Regions from separate parts of the Jeotgalibacillus marinus genome, predicted to be linked through region 1. Evidence: riboswitches for the same ligand, from Rfam matches in the RefSeq annotation. Region 1 holds a riboswitch; the other holds the start of a gene.

The links. A riboswitch is a leader RNA that binds a small molecule or an ion and turns the genes downstream of it on or off. The one in region 1 is predicted to bind thiamine pyrophosphate.
Region 2: another riboswitch for thiamine pyrophosphate. It lies ahead of thiC (phosphomethylpyrimidine synthase ThiC); the one in region 1 lies ahead of tenA (thiaminase II).

What each region holds. Positions count from the first base shown of each region.
Region 1 is NZ_JBFMIA010000017.1:11,125-19,389, forward strand. It holds gene AB1471_RS13805 (thiazole synthase) at 1-633, opposite strand, end outside; gene thiS (sulfur carrier protein ThiS) at 636-839, opposite strand; gene thiO (glycine oxidase ThiO) at 856-1,980, opposite strand; gene tenI (thiazole tautomerase TenI) at 2,024-2,629, opposite strand; TPP riboswitch at 2,727-2,829, opposite strand; gene tenA (thiaminase II) at 3,278-3,964, opposite strand; TPP riboswitch at 4,090-4,226, opposite strand; partial or broken gene AB1471_RS13830 (Crp/Fnr family transcriptional regulator) at 4,471-4,849, opposite strand; gene AB1471_RS13835 (LCP family glycopolymer transferase) at 5,298-6,377, shown strand; gene argH (argininosuccinate lyase) at 6,498-7,889, opposite strand; gene AB1471_RS13845 (argininosuccinate synthase) at 7,886-8,265, opposite strand, start outside.
Region 2 is NZ_JBFMIA010000011.1:89,225-97,489, reverse strand. It holds gene AB1471_RS12260 (right-handed parallel beta-helix repeat-containing protein) at 1-10, opposite strand, end outside; gene AB1471_RS12255 (hypothetical protein) at 47-301, opposite strand; gene AB1471_RS12250 (serine protease) at 599-766, opposite strand; gene thiC (phosphomethylpyrimidine synthase ThiC) at 788-2,572, opposite strand; TPP riboswitch at 2,710-2,824, opposite strand; partial or broken gene AB1471_RS18360 (IS6 family transposase) at 3,017-3,135, opposite strand; gene AB1471_RS12240 (dihydrolipoyl dehydrogenase family protein) at 3,372-4,868, shown strand; gene AB1471_RS12235 (glutamate-5-semialdehyde dehydrogenase) at 4,914-6,176, opposite strand; gene proB (glutamate 5-kinase) at 6,211-7,338, opposite strand; gene proC (pyrroline-5-carboxylate reductase) at 7,406-8,242, opposite strand.

The DNA of each region.
Region 1 (8,265 bases):
TGCTCCAGAAACCGCCGTATTAAGTAACACACCATCCGCCCCTAATTCCATTGCAATGGCAGCATCAGAAGGCGTTCCAACTCCAGCGTCCACGATAACAGGTACATTTGCCTGTTCAATAATAAAGCTAAGGTTTAATGGATTAACAATCCCTTGACCCGAACCAATTGGTGATGCACCAGGCATAATCGCATGACAGCCTAGGTCTTCTAGTCGTTTCGCTAGTAGCACATCGTCTGAAGTATAAGGTAAAACGGTAAATCCTTCTTTTAACAGTTCTTCCGATGCCTTTAATGTTTCTACTGGATCGGGCAATAACGTTTTTTGGCAGCCGATGACTTCAACTTTAACCATGTCACAAAGACCAGAAGCTTTCGCTAATTTAGCAATTCGAACCGCTTCTTCTGCTGTCTTTGCACCTGCTGTATTCGGAAGTAATATGTACTTTTTTACATCTAACTTTTCTAAAAAGTTCGGTTGACTTGGTTCAAATATATTCATTCTTCGCACAGAGAACGTTAAAATCTCTGCTTCAGATACTTCTACCGCTTCTTTTTGAACATCAAAATTAGGATATTTTCCCGTACCTAGCAATAATCTTGACTTAAATTCATATGATCCAATCTTTAACATCTTCATCCGCCTCCTACAAAATGTACTAATTCAACTTTATCCCCGTCACAAAGTCTCGTTTCTTGGTGTGATCCTTTTTCCAATATCGTTTCATTCCATTCAACGATCACTACCTTTTGTTCTAACTCAAAGTGTTGCAGTAGATTAGATACGGTTTCCACTGTATTCGGGACTTCTAACTTGTCCCCGTTAATCACTAATTCCATTTTCTCCACCCCTCACTTAGGCTAATTCCGTTACTAAACGATCTAATCGAAAAGGTGCCAAATTGACTGATGGCGTTTTTCCTTCAACCAAGTCGGCGATCACCTCACCGGTTATTGGAGCAAGTAAGATCCCATTTCTATAATGTCCTGTTGCGAAAAATAATCCTTTATATTCAGGGTGTTCTCCTAAATACGGTAACCCATCAGCTGTTTGCGGTCGAGTACCAGCCCACGCCTGCTCCCATTCTGCCTCCACAATAGACGGCATCAGTTTTTTTGCCTTTTCCATCAGCAAGGAGATCCCCTCTATCGTCACTGTTTGGTTAAATGTTCTCGGTTTAACAGTTGCACCAACGATGATTCTTCCACCTTGCTTAGGCACAAGATAACAACCATGTGAAAAGATCGTACTCGATAGCATCGGGCACTGTGTGACCACAGAAAAACATTCCCCTTTTACCGGATAGGTAGCTAGCTGTAATCCTGTTTCTGAGAGTAACTTATTACTCCAAGCACCACCTGCTACAACGACCTTTTCACTCATAAAATGACCTTCATTCGTCACAACACCCATAACTTTCCCATCTGAAATCTGAATGTTATGCACTTCCACAAACTCTTTGATAACTACCCCACGTGCCGCTGCAGATTTTAAGAAACCTAAAGCTAACTGAGGGGCTTCTACTTGCCCATCTTGTTCAATATGCATGGCACCAGTAACAGCATCAGACAATACTGGCTCTTTCCTTCTTACCTCTTCTCCTGTCAGCCAATCGGCTTGTTCCCCATGTTGTTGTTGAATCGAAATGACTCGCTTATATTCCTGCTGTTCCTGTTCATTTAAGGCAACCTTTAGCATGCCTTTATTTTTGAGCTCAATATTTATTCCACTCGTGTCTTTTATTTCATCTGCTAGTTTTGTAAACATCGCTCTACTTTTTCTTGCTAATTGAAAGATGGTTCCCTCTCCATCCAATTCCGCTTGAGCCGCTAGCATTCCCGCAGCAGCTCCAGAAGATTGACTAGCCAGTCGACCCTTTTCCAACAAAAGAACCTTTGCCCCTCTTTTTGCAAGGTTATAGGCAATGGCGCCTCCATTAACACCCCCACCTACTACGATCGCACCATACCTATCGCTCATCAAAATCACCTTTTCCTATAAAACTGTCTAACACATGCCATTGTTAGATTAACAACTTTCGATTATATTCCTTTACTGTTGCTAACGGATCCTCTGCTTCTAGTACCCCTGACAACACAGCAACACCCTTTGCCCCCGCTTCGATGACCCCCCTAACATTTGTAGGTTTTATTCCACCTATTGCAACGACTGGAATAGACACAGCATTAGCAACGATTGCTAACTGTTCTAAACCCCTTGAGACTGCTCCTGGTTTCGATTGCGTGGGAAAAACATGTCCAAAAATAACATAATCTGCACCATGTTCTTGTGCCATTTGAGCTTCTTCGATTGAATGAACCGAACAACCAACCCTTAAGCTCGCAAACTGTTTTTTTACAATGGCAACAGGTAAGGAATGGTAGGCTAGTTGCACTCCTTCTACCTTTAATGCATAAGCCACATCTATTCGATCGTTGATGATTATTTTAGATAACGGAACCCTCTTGTCCGTTAATAACTTCGCCATCTCGAATATCTCTTTAGCTGTTTTTGACTTTTCACGAATATGAATGGCATCAATATATGGATGGATCGAACCAACAATTTCTGCTAATTGTTCTGGCTTCTGCCTTCCTGTTGATATGACATGTAGCTTTTCTTTTCTCATAGACGATCTCCTCTAATGGAAAGCGTAGATCTTTTTTCAGATCAATAAAAAAACCACCCCAGCATTGGAGTGGTTTTTGGTTATATGTAAAAACTATAACTTACATTTTCCACTTCCCTACGCCAGCTCTAACTAGATCAGGTTCAAAGGGTCTGGATTATCTCCATCTCGGTCTTTAAAAGACTCCCCTAGTGTTTTTTTATTCTTTTGTATAAGACTAGAATAACATACCGCTATCATTGCTAAAAGAAAATACTAAAAGATTACTTTTCCTCACTAACAGTTGATGTAGATTGTATGTCACTATCAAATAATTCTTGCACCAGAACCGCGTCAGCGATGACAAGATAGTTTAGATTCAATGGATTGGTGATTACAATACTATACCAATTTATTTTACCGTCTTCAGTAGGCGCATCCTTCGAGAGAAATTAGTAGAAGAACATAACGGTATACGTCACGACAGCACGTTTTCTTAATCCTGACTTCTATCACCAGCTTATGGTTATCATTCTCAACTAAAATAATCAGGACACCTCAATGGCTAATCATAAACTTCAAGGTTAGTGGACAAAAAAACGGCATCTGCCACCGGATGCCGTTTCCCATTTTATTTATCTGGTATCCTAACCTCACCAAACGCTTTTTCTATTTGTGACTTAATGCATCTTCTTGGACTGGCCATTCCTCTAATTTGTAAGCCATTTCCCAAAACGAATATTCGTATTGACTACTAATCATAAAATGTTCTTTCATACGTTCAAGGTCCTCTGATGTAAGCGTTTCAGCAATCTTGTCTATTCTATTGATTTGTTCCTCGACTAGCGTTCTGAACCATTCCCCACCATATGCAGCGATCCACTCTTGGTAAATCGGTTCTTCAGGGGAACACGACTGAAGTTTCTCCCCAATTTCATAGTAAAGCCAGTAGCAAGGTAATATGGCTGCGATAATATCGCCTAAATGCCCTTGATACGCGGCACGATACATATGTGATGTGTATGCATAGGCAGTAGGCGACGGCTTGAAGTTCGCTTGTTCTTCTTCAGTAATTCCAAGACGACTTGAAAAGTTCTTATGTAAAGCTAATTCCGCTTCATACGTTCCTTGAGCATGAGCTGCCAAGCTATTTGTTGTCTCCAAATCGTTCGCCCTTGCCGCACCTAAAGCTTGAACTTTTGCAAAATGAGACAAATAGTAAGCGTCTTGCATGACATAATAACGGAAGCTCTCTAAAGGCAATGTCCCATCACCAATTCCTGTAACGAAAGGATGCCCGAAGCTCGCTTCCCAAATGTGATCTGATTCCTCTCTTAAAAGCTTTGAAAATGTCATTTTAGTAGCCTCCCCAATAATATTGTTTAACTCCCCTTACTTCCCCTGATCTATGGCAAATAAAAAACCACTTTCTTTACAAACGTTAGAAAGTGGTTGTATTGGAAAAATAATTAACATCATACTGATCCGCAACGCCACTTCCCTACGCTGGTGTAAACCAGATCAGGTTCTAAGGGTCTTAAAGCTTTACTTTAATCTCAACCTTTTAACAAGCAAACGATTTCCATTTACCTGTTGGAAGGTCCCCCTAGTGGAAGATATTACTATTCAATTGCAAAATAAAATGCTACATAGAAAAGCCATCCAGTGACCACTTATAAGTAATGTCGACAAAACCAATTGGTCCGAACGATGACTCAAACTGATTTTATCACAATTACTCGTACCTTTAAATACTTGTCAAACACGAAAGCAACAAGAACTCTATGAATACGTTAAACTGAGTCTCTCTTTCACGGCAATCTACGTCACGATAGCCTTGTTTGAAGGGTGCGAGCAATGGATTACGATTCCATTACTATTTTTCTATTAATTTGAATGTCATTTTTGTTCAGGCGTTTTTTAATGAACAGCATAACATAACGATCTGCCCCCCAATAGTAACTTGCTGAACCAACTAATAATAGAATCATTGCTACTGTCATTAAATTAGAATTTGTACTAACTGTTCCAGCTAACAAAAAATTAAGATTCATAAATGTTCCTGCAATTAAAGCCGGAGCCGTCAGACAACCTAGAATTAACCCAAGACCAACTAAAAATTCATCCCATGGAACTAACACATTAAATAATTCTACATTTGGTAGGGCGAAGTTTTGAAGAAATAATGCGTACCATCCCTTGAACGGCCAGGTTATCTCCACTCGCTTTTGCAAACGCTCCATTTTATTCATTTGTATTTGTAACATGGTCGTAACATGCCAGTTATATAATATGCGTATACTTGTAAGATCTACTTAGGTTGATAGAATTTACGAATAGTTAAACTCATATGAATAGCAGTCAAGCTATATGGAAAAAGGTCCTAGTAAAATAACACATAATGGAAGGAAGTCAATTTCAAAATGGACAAATCCCAAAAGCTCATATAAAATTTATGTTTAGGTTATAAGAGAAGAATGCTGCTCTTAGGTACCTCTTTGTTGTTAATATCTATTTTTATCATCCTAAATTCAAGATAAAGGGATAGCTATTGGAGTAATTCCCGTAACTGGCCTTGTTCTTCCATATAAACTACGGAGGAAGACAGTAGGGATTGTGTTAAACGTTCAGATTCGCACACATAATTTTTTATTCTACAAAAAAACATCGAAATGAGGAAATAAAACAAATGAAAAAGAAACTATATTGGACTCTAGGTATTTTCTTAGGAGTAGCCATTGTAATTATCGGTATAAACGCACTCTCTATTTATAACGCAGTTAAAGGGACTACGGATGAAATATATGTGCCTCTACCAGACAAAGACCAAGAGGCTATCACAACAACAAATAAAAAGTTAGAGAATAAGGAACCAATTACGATTCTGCTTATGGGTATTCATAAAACCGATGATGATGCGAGAGGACGAACTGATTCGATCATCCTTGCGACTGTCAACCCTGAAGATGAATCTGTAAACATGTTTTCTATTCCTAGAGACACCAGAACCGAGATTGTCGGGAATGATAGTGTTGATAAAATTAATGCCGCCTATTCTTTTGGTGGTACTCAAATGGCCATTGATACAGTTGAGCAGTTCTTAGATATAGACATCGATTTTTATATCAATTTACAAATGGAAGGTTTTGCAGATTTTGTCGATGCTGTTGATGGAGTTGACGTTGATAATGACTTTGAATGGTTCGATACACAAGGCCTTTATAAAAAAGATTATCTCTATAAAGAAGGAGAAATTCATTTAGATGGTGACCAAGCTCTTGGATATGTACGTATGCGTAAATTAGATCCACGTGGAGATTATGGAAGAGCAGACAGACAACGTCAGGTCCTTACTGAAATCATTAATAAAACAGCTAGCTTTTCTTCTTTTACACGATATCAGGATATTTTAGATGCAGTCGGAAGTAATGTGGAGACCAATCTTTCTTTTAGTGACATGCAGTATATTGCAAAAAATTACTATTCAGCAGGTAAAAATATAGAAAGTCACCAAATTGAAGGTGAAGACTTGGATATTGGTGATGGTGTTTCTTATCAGCAGGTTAGTGAAGAAGAAATTCAAAAATACCATAATATGATTACAAATCAGATAGATGATGAAACGAATTATGGATCAAATCAGATAGATGATGAAACGGATCATGAAACGGACCAACTAGATGATGAATGGAATTATGAAACAGATCTAGATAATGAAACGAATTACGAATCAAATCAGCTAGATGATGAAACAAATATATACCAATAGAAAAACTAAGCCTCCTATTTTAATAGGAGGCTTTTGTTGTCTTACTTATTATTTATAAATGGTTAGTTACAAACTATGAGTAACATTTGAACCAAAATAAAACTCTCACAAAGGAGAGTTTTATTTGACCGATGCCTTTGTTGCTAACCATTCCTTCGCTTTATCCAATTGCTTCGCAACTTGTATAAATCCTGTTCCACCGGCAGATTCACGACGTTTCACTGCTTGCACTGGATTAAGTATATAGTAAATATCTTCTTCTATCAGGATTGAGGCTTCTTGAAACGTACGAAGCGGCAAATCTTTTAAATAATTGCCTTGTCCAATACAAACTAATACTAGCTTCCCAACAATTTCATGCGCTTCTCTAAACGGCACACCTTTTGTGGCTAAATAATCTGCTAGCTCGGTTGCGTTTGAAAAATCTTCATTTACCACTTGTTTTAAACGCTCTTCATTCACCTTCATTGAATCGATCATACCAGTGAATATTTTCAGTGATCCCATTAGTGTGTGAACGGTGTCGAACATCCCTTCTTTGTCTTCTTGCATGTCTTTGTTGTACGCAAGTGGAAGTCCTTTTAAAACGGTCAACAAGGACACCAGATGCCCAAATACTCTTCCTGTTTTCCCGCGAACCAGCTCGGCCATATCAGGATTTTTCTTTTGCGGCATGATGCTGCTACCAGTTGAAAAGGCGTCTGACAACTCAATAAATTGGAATTCTTGGCTTGACCAAATGATCAATTCTTCAGCGAGTCTTGATAAATGTACAATCGTCATCGAGGCATTTGATAAAAATTCCACAATGAAATCGCGGTCACTCACAGCATCCATACTATTTTCATAAATTCCTGAAAAACCTAGTAATTCTGCTGAACGCTCACGATCAATCGGAAAAGTTGTGCCCGCTAATGCACCCGCTCCAAGTGGTGATAAATCAATTCGTTTCATCGAATCTTCAAAACGTTGATAATCACGTTCAAGCATCCAAAAATAAGCGAGTAAATGGTGTGCAAACGAAATTGGCTGTGCACGTTGCAAGTGTGTATAACCAGGTAATACCGTCTCAACATGAGCTTCCGCTTGTTTCGTCAAGGCTCCCTGTACAGCACGGATGAGCACTTGAATGTCTTTCACTCTAGCTTTTAAGTACAAATGCATATCCGTTGCGACTTGGTCATTCCGGCTTCTACCTGTATGAAGCTTACCACCTACTTGACCAATTTCTTTAATCAAGAAATGTTCCAAATTTAAATGTATATCCTCGTTAACAACTGAATATTCCAATTCACCATTCAAAGCTTTTTCCTTTAACACCGCGAGACCGCCTAAGATTTCATGTACTTCTTCGGCGGACAAAATTCCACATTCTCCAAGCATCGTTACATGTGCAACTGAGCCTTGCAAATCTTCCATCACAAGCTGTTGATCGAAGCCAATCGACGCGTTAAATTCTTCCACCCATTCTTCAGGTGATTGAGCAAATCTTCCTCCCCAAAGTTTACTCATGATACTGGCATCCCTTTTTTATGCACCATTGAGTGGACCTTTGTAGGTAGTCCCCAAAGCTTGATGAAGCCAACTGCTGCAGTGTGATCAAATTCATCGTCCACTGTATATGTCGCAAGTTGTTCATTGTAAAGCGAATTCGGTGATGTTCTGCCTTCAACAATTGCATGGCCTTTAAATAATTTTACACGTGCAACACCGTTAACATATTGCTGTGTTTCTTTTAAGAATGCTTGTAGTGCATGTGTTAAAGGTGAAAACCAAAGTCCTTCATAAATCATTTCAGTCATTTTCTTTTCAATGACTGGTTTGAAGTGTGCCATTTCTTTTACAAGGGTTAGATCTTCTATCTCTTTATGCGCATTCATTAACGTGA
Region 2 (8,265 bases), on a different contig from region 1:
CATTTTTCAATCCCTCACCTCCATACACTTCTTTCTAAACGTTGTTTCAGTAGTGATGCTTTTTATCTTTCAAACAGTGGAAGACAAACTTCGCAATAAGAAAGAGGGTAATCACCGCAAAAATGATCCCGATAATCAGGACGATAATCGCAGAGACGACAACGACGGTCGACCATATTTCACCGAAACCTATCACGATCAAGGCTATGGAGATGATGATGGCGTTCGATAGTGCCAAGCAACAAAGTGCCTTGCCTACTCCGATACATGCACAACAGTCTTTTTCTTCTGGAAGAGTCATGTTTTTCACCTCTTGTTTTTATTTTTTGTTCACTCCTACTTTATGATGAAGACCTCTTTATATGTTCTTGATGCAAAAAACAACCCCTTCGCCAACTGAATGGTAGAGGGGTTTTGTTTATTTTTTCGCAATCTTTTGGAAAATTAACAAAATATTTCAATAATAAAGATAAAGAAGGTTTTTTTGAGAGATCATAGCAAATAATTTTCTATGGGGAATTACAGAAAAATTAAATAACCTTACCACAATTATTAAGAGGTAAGGTTATTTGGCTACCTTTTTGATAGATTTTTTGCTCTAATAATATAATATTTTTACTTTGTTACACTTTAAACATTTTTCATAATATTGATCGCCTTTAAAATGATGATCACAATTTCGTTGGATCTCTTCTAAACTCTTTTCCAAAAAAGAAAGGTTCGTTTTCATTCGAGTAATTTCTTCTTCAATTTTTTGGACATTCATCCGCATAACCTCCTAAGAAAATTACTGATATATGTTCCCCCCAGATTTCTTAAACTCCTGAGCCTTTTCTCTCATACCTTTTTCAATAGCTTCCTTCGTATCAAGATTATTTTCTTTCGCATAATTACGAATATCTTGAGAGATTCTCATGCTACAAAAATTCGGTCCACACATTGAACAGAAATGTGCTGTTTTTGCACCTTCCGCAGGCAAAGTTTCATCATGATATTCTATTGCACGTTCAGGATCTAAAGATAAATTAAACTGATCTTTCCAACGGAATTCAAAACGAGCTTTTGAAAGGGCATCATCTCTTTTTTGAGAACCTGGATGTCCTTTTGCCAAATCAGCAGCATGAGCGGCAATTTTATAAGTAATAACCCCTTCACGAACATCATCTCTATTTGGTAGACCTAAATGCTCTTTTGGGGTTACATAACAAAGCATAGCCGTACCATACCAACCAATCATTGCAGCTCCAATAGCAGATGTAATGTGATCATAACCAGGAGCTATATCAGTCGTAAGGGGTCCAAGTGTGTAGAATGGTGCTTCCTTACACACTTCTAATTGCTTATCCATATTTTCTTTAATTAGGTGCATTGGTACGTGCCCTGGTCCTTCAACCATCACTTGTACATCATGCTCCCAAGCAATTTTTGTTAGCTCTCCAAGAGTCTCTAATTCTGCAAACTGTGCTTCATCATTCGCATCTGCAATAGATCCAGGCCGTAAACCATCTCCTAAAGAAAATGAAACATCATAAGATTTCATTATTTCGCAGATATCTTCAAAGTGAGTATATAAAAAGCTTTCTTTATGGTGGTGTAGGCACCATTGTGCCATAATAGATCCTCCACGGGATACAATGCCTGTTAAACGTTTTGCTGTTAAAGGAACATATCGCAAAAGAACACCCGCATGAATCGTGAAGTAATCAACACCTTGCTCTGCTTGTTCAATCAAAGTATCACGGTAGACCTCCCATGTCAGATCTTCAGCAACACCATTTACTTTTTCAAGTGCTTGATAAATGGGGACGGTGCCGACAGGTACAGGTGAGTTTCGAATAATCCATTCCCGTGTTGTATGAATGCTTTTACCTGTTGATAGGTCCATAATATTATCAGTACCCCAACGTGTCGCCCATGTCATTTTTTCAACCTCTTCTTCGATGGAAGATGAAACAGCAGAGTTGCCAATATTGGCATTAATTTTAACATGGAAATTACGTCCTATAATCATAGGCTCTGACTCTGGATGATTGATGTTATTAGGAATAATCGCCCGACCTTTTGCAACTTCATCACGCACAAATTCAGGTTTCATATTTTCCCTTAAAGCGATAAATTCCATTTCAGGAGTGATAATCCCCTTACGTGCATAATGAAGCTGTGTAACATTTTCCCCTTTTTTTGCACGTAATGGTTTGCGCTTTAAACCAGGAAATATATTATGATGTGCACGTGGATCATTTTCATCTTTATAACCATTATCTTCAGGCTTTATTTCTCGAGCTTCATATTCCTCGACATCTGCTCGTTCATGAATCCATGGGCTTCGAATGGCAGGAAGACCTTTTGTAATATCAACTGAATAATTTAGATCCGTATAAGGACCGCTTGTATCATAAACGCGTACCGGAAGGTTTTCCTCTTCGCCAAAAGTACCAGTTGTCGGGCTTAACTCAATTTCACGCATTGGTACGTTAATGTCAGATCTCGAACCTTTTACATATACTTTTTTACTACCTGGAAAACTAGACATGATGGAAATTTTTTGTTCGTGTAATGAAGTCTTTGACATCATAAATCTCTCCTTTTTTTGAACATAATGGACGAGATTCAGAACATAACAAGTGGAAAAGCTTGCAAAACTATATGAAAAAGCCGGCCCCATAAATGGTGAGACCGGCTAATATGTATGCAGAAGTAGTATTGCATTGAAGATTGTGCTAACTTCCCCACGCTGGTATGAGCCAGATCAGGTCCCAAGAGTCAAGAAACTTCAACGCGTTTCATTCTCAGCCCAACTTATTGGACTCCCCTAGTTATGTCTATTTGATTTAGATTATATTGTATATGATTATCGGTTAAAATGAAACACATAATTTTAGTAAAGTAATATTGTCGTATTTAGAAATTATGTGAAGAGAGCAATGTTAGATATACGATAGCATTAACAAAACGTGTTGGTGCAAGAATCGTTCTGGCAGGGACATAGAGCCATATAACCGATTCTGATGACCGTTTATGCTGTAATTCCAAACAACTGATGAATGAAGCCAACTTCATTTTGGACAGACTTTACCTGTCGATGATGTTGTCCTTTTTTATCATATGTATCGGTTCCACGCCACTCTCCAAGGAGCGTGTTTACACCTGGAATACTACTTACTGAAGCTGAATTGTTGCAAAGCGATTATTTTCTGATAAAGTTAAACCAAACGTACGAGAGCTGTTTTAAGTGGGTTAAAAAATCGGATCCATTGCCGTTATTAACACGAATTGACGGAGCGAATAGTAATCAAAACAGGAACGAATAATTTTTTACATATAGTTGATAAATGAAAAAAATCTCAGCTCTTTATATGGAGGTAGTTCATATGGAACGTTACCAAATTGTTGTTATTGGTGGTGGTGCAGCTGGCATGACAGTTGCTGCAGGTGCTGCTAGTCTTGGAGCGAAAACAGCACTTATTGAAAAACAAGATTCACTTGGAGGCGATTGTCTTCACTATGGTTGTGTACCATCAAAGGCGCTTATTGATGCTGCAAACCGCGTACATACAATGCAAAATACAGCTTCATCATTCGGTTTTACTTTATCAGGTGAGCTTAATTTTGATCGTGTGAAAGAACATGTTAAATCACCCCAAGCGGTCATACAAGAGCATGATAGCAACAAACGTTTTACAGACTTAGGTGTGGATCTTTATTTCGGTGGTGCTAGCTTTCAATCTCCTCACGAAATACGAATTGGATCAAATGAAGTCATTTTTGCTGAAAAAGTAGTTATCGCTACAGGCTCTTCTCCTGTTATTCCACCTATTGATGGACTGGGTGGTGTGTCGTATGTGACAAATGAAACGATCTTTGATCTGCCTGAATTGCCTAAGCGTTTGGGCGTCATTGGTGGCGGTACAATTGGGTTAGAACTGGCACAAGCTTTTGCTAGGCTCGGATCCTATGTGACGGTGTTTGAAGGCGGCGACAAGATCTTCGCCAAAGACGATGAAGATATATCAAAGTTTATGTATAACGTGTTAAAAGAAGAGATGACGATTGAATTGAATTCGACTGTGAAGACAGTTTCAGCGAGCGGTGACGAGATTTCCGTAACGGTTGAAAATCGTAGAGCTACAGAAAAATCTGTTCAAGTGGATACTCTTTTAGTGGCCACAGGACGCAAACCGAACATTTCTTCTCTAGAATTAGCGATTGCAGGAGTCCAAACAGTGAAAGGCTTTATCGACGTGGATCGTTCGTTCAGAACTTCTCAATCTCATATTTTTGCTGTTGGAGATACGATCAACACCCTCCCTTTCACACATGCGGCTGGTGAAGAAGCAAAAACTGTCGTTTCAAATGTGTTGTTTGGGCTTAGAAACTCGCTGAATCACGATAAAACACCGTGGGTAACCTTCACCTCACCTGAAGTGTTTCACGTAGGTAAGACTGAACAAGAAACAAAAGAAGCCGGTATTAACTACCGGGTTTACCGTGCTCATTTAAACGAGGTCGATCGATTTATTACATCACATGAAACAAGAGGTTTTGTTAAAGTTATTACGGACAAACGAGGTACAATTTTAGGAGCACATGCAGCAGGCAAAGAAGCCGGTGAGTGGATGCAATTGGTTGTGTTTGCAATGAAAAACAAGAAAAAAATCGGCAGTCTGTCACGCATGGTCTACCCGTATCCAACAAAAGCGGGTGCTTTGCAACGTGCGGCTGATGGATATTGGAGAGAGAAACTGTTTGACGGATCTCTACCAAAACTTGCAAAGAAATTTTTTGATATTAAATATAATCTTACCGAAAAAAAACACCATACATCTTCTGGTAAAGCACCAGTTACTTTTTCTAAAAAAGACGTATAAAAAGAGGCAGCCTATGATGGCTGCCTCTTTTTATGAAAATCTACCTTAGCGGATTTGACCATTTCCACTCATTACATACTTAATTGTTGTTAGTGCTTGTAAGCCCATTGGACCTCTTGCATGTAGCTTTTGTGTTGAGATGCCAATTTCAGCACCAAAGCCAAGCGCGCTTCCGTCTGTAAAACGAGTAGATGCATTATGATAAATTGCTGCTGCATCGACAAGTCCCTTAAAGCGTTTAGCTGTTTCTTTATCTTCAGTCACAATGGCTTCTGAGTGTTTTGTACCATACTCGTCAATATGTGCAATGGCTTCATCTACAGTTGAAACAACTTTCATAGCAACGTCTAAGCTCAAGAATTCTTCTGCCCAGTGCTGTTCTGTAGCACGAGTGGCGTTTGGAACCGCTGACAATACTTTGTCGTCACCATATACACCAATGTTATATTTATTGAAAGCTTCAATTAACGTCTCTTGATGAGCAGCTAAAAATGCTTCATGTACGATTAATGTTTCTGCTGCATTGCATACGGCCGGACGATCTGTTTTTGCATTGATAAAGATGTTAATCGCTTTGTCAACGTCTGCACCTTTGTCGATATAGATGTGGCAATTCCCAACACCTGTTTCAAGTACAGGCACGGTCGCATGGTTAACGACTGCTTGGATCAGCTTGCCACCACCTCTTGGAATCAACACGTCAATGTGCTCTTTCATTGTAAAAAGCTGTTCAGTGGCAACGCGATCCGTACTATCGATAAATTGAACGGCATCTTGAGAAATCTTCGTTGAAATGAGTGCCTCTTTCATCACTTTTACAATAGCACGGTTTGAGTGAATCGCTGACGAACCACCTTTTAGTACAATCGCATTCCCTGATTTAAGTGCAAGTCCGGTTGCATCTGCTGTTACGTTCGGGCGTGCTTCATAGATCATGCCGATCACACCAAGCGGAACACGAACCGTTTGAACATCCAAGCCGTTATCAAGTGTCCATTGTGACACGATTTCTCCAGTTGGATCGTCCAGTTTCGCTACTTGCCGAAGACCTTCAGCAAACTCTTTGATGCGTGCTTCGTTTAGAGCTAGACGGTCCATATACGCCTCGTCATACAAAGCTTTACGTCCATTCGCTAAATCCTGGTTGTTACCTTCCATAATGTTACTTACATTCGCATCTAAATGGTCTGCAATTGTATGAAGCGCTGCGTTTTTATCTTCTGTTGATAAAAGTCCAAGTTCTTTTGAAGCTATTTGTGCTAGTCTTGCCTGTTCTTTTATATGTACTGGTTCAACTACTGTCGTCACCTAATCACTCCTTGTAGTTTTTGTGTTTTCTTGATCAAACTCCAATCGGTATAGCAACCTCGAGCTCACAGACAAATGATTCGCTGTGCACCACTGCAACGGTTGAATCGCTTTGCTCTTCGTTTTCTCGCTGAAAATTCTTCAAATCAGTAGAAGAGTAATTCACCATACCAAGACCAAGTTTATTTTTATTTAAGTCAAGAATTCGCACGACTGATCCTTTTTTAAAGTAGCCGTTAACTTGATAAATCTGACTTGGATGAAGGTTTTCCTTATCATCAATGATCGCTGTTTTCGCATCATCTTGAATAAGTATTTCACCTTCAGGACCTGAGTTAAATGCGATCCATTGACGTTTATGATTTAAATTTAATTCTGGTTCTTTTACTTCAAAATACGTTCCACGAGCTTCTTCATTTACAGCGTCTATTAAGATATTGTGAACACCCGAACGTCCGAGGAATGAGGGAATGCCAGAAGCCATCGATATTTTAAATGCATCAATTTTAGAACGCATGCCACCTGTTCCTACAGCTGAACCTGGTTCTCCCGCCATGTCTTCAATATCCTCTGTAATTTCCGTTACTTCTTTTAAAAGTTCAGCAGATGGGTCTTTACGAGGATCTGCATTATAGAGGCCGTCTATGTCCGATAAAATGATTAGCTGATCAGATGCGACAAGACCGGCAACTTTGGCTGAAAGTGTATCATTATCACCAAAGCGTAAGCGATCGGTTGTTACCGTATCATTTTCGTTAACGATTGGCACAATACCGCGCTCTAGCAAGACATTAATTGTATTTCTCACATTGTTGTAACGTGTTTCATCGGAAAAATCACTACGCGTGATTAAAATTTGGGAAGCCGCATAGCCATGCGATGAAAATAGCTCAGCGTATGATTCGATCAAGCGTCCTTGCCCAACTGCCGCTGCTGCTTGTTTTTCGGGTAATGAACTTGGACGAGAAACAAAGCCAAGTGTACGGTAACCAGCTGCGACAGCTCCTGATGATACAAGTACAACTTCGTGTCCCTGATCTTTTAACTGGACGACTTGATCTGTTAAACGTTCCATCTTCCTTCTACTAATATCACCTGAGAGGCTCGTTAGTGAGCTGCTTCCTATTTTAATAACCACTCTCTTTTGATCTTCCGATGTCATGCTACCACTCCCGCTCCTGATTTCAAATATTTCTGATAAATATTCCTTCGTATGTCGTCCTTTAAATTCAAATTGTGATTTTTTGTAATTTACTTGTTATTTCTTTTGAACGATTCATAGCACCTTCAATAGCTGCTTTAATCGCTTTGCCGCCACCGTTCTGTGCAAGTGCTTCAAGTCCCGCTGCTGTTGTACCGTTTGGCGACGTTACGTTTTGGCGAAGTTGTGTTGGTGATTCTTCTCGTTCAATCATCATTTTTGCTGCACCTAAAATCGTTTGAGCCCCAATTTCTCTTGCTTGAATCGCACTCATGCCATTTGCAAGAGCTGTTTTTTCAATGTGTTCCATCAAATAATAAAAGTAAGCGGGACCACTACCGGCGATACCTGTGAACAAGTCCATTTGATCTTCTTCGATCATATAGACTTCCCCAATACAAGCAAGTAAGCTTTTAGCCACATTTACGTTTTTCATTGTCACGTGTTGGCCTGGTGATATGGCTGTTGCTGATTGACGAAGCATACTTGAAGTATTTGGCATGACGCGAATCACTTGTTGTCTATCTTGTAAAATCTCTTCCATATATTCTGTAGAAATCCCAGCAAGCACGCTCATGACGACTTGTTCAGGAACTATCTCATCTTTAATGGATAGAAAACCATTTTCAGCATCTTTTGGCTTCATCGCCAAAATGATCACGTCATAAGAAGATAGCTGGACTTTGTCTCGTTCAATTCCTTGGATACCATATCGATTGTGCAGTTCTAGTAACCTGTCCTCATTGTTTCTATTTGTTGCAACGATTTGGTGAGGCGCTAACATCCCTGTTTGGACAATTCCTGAAATCATTGCCTCTGCCATATTTCCTGCACCGATAAAAGCTACTCGTAAATTCGTTGACATCGTTTTTCCAGCTCCTTTTGATT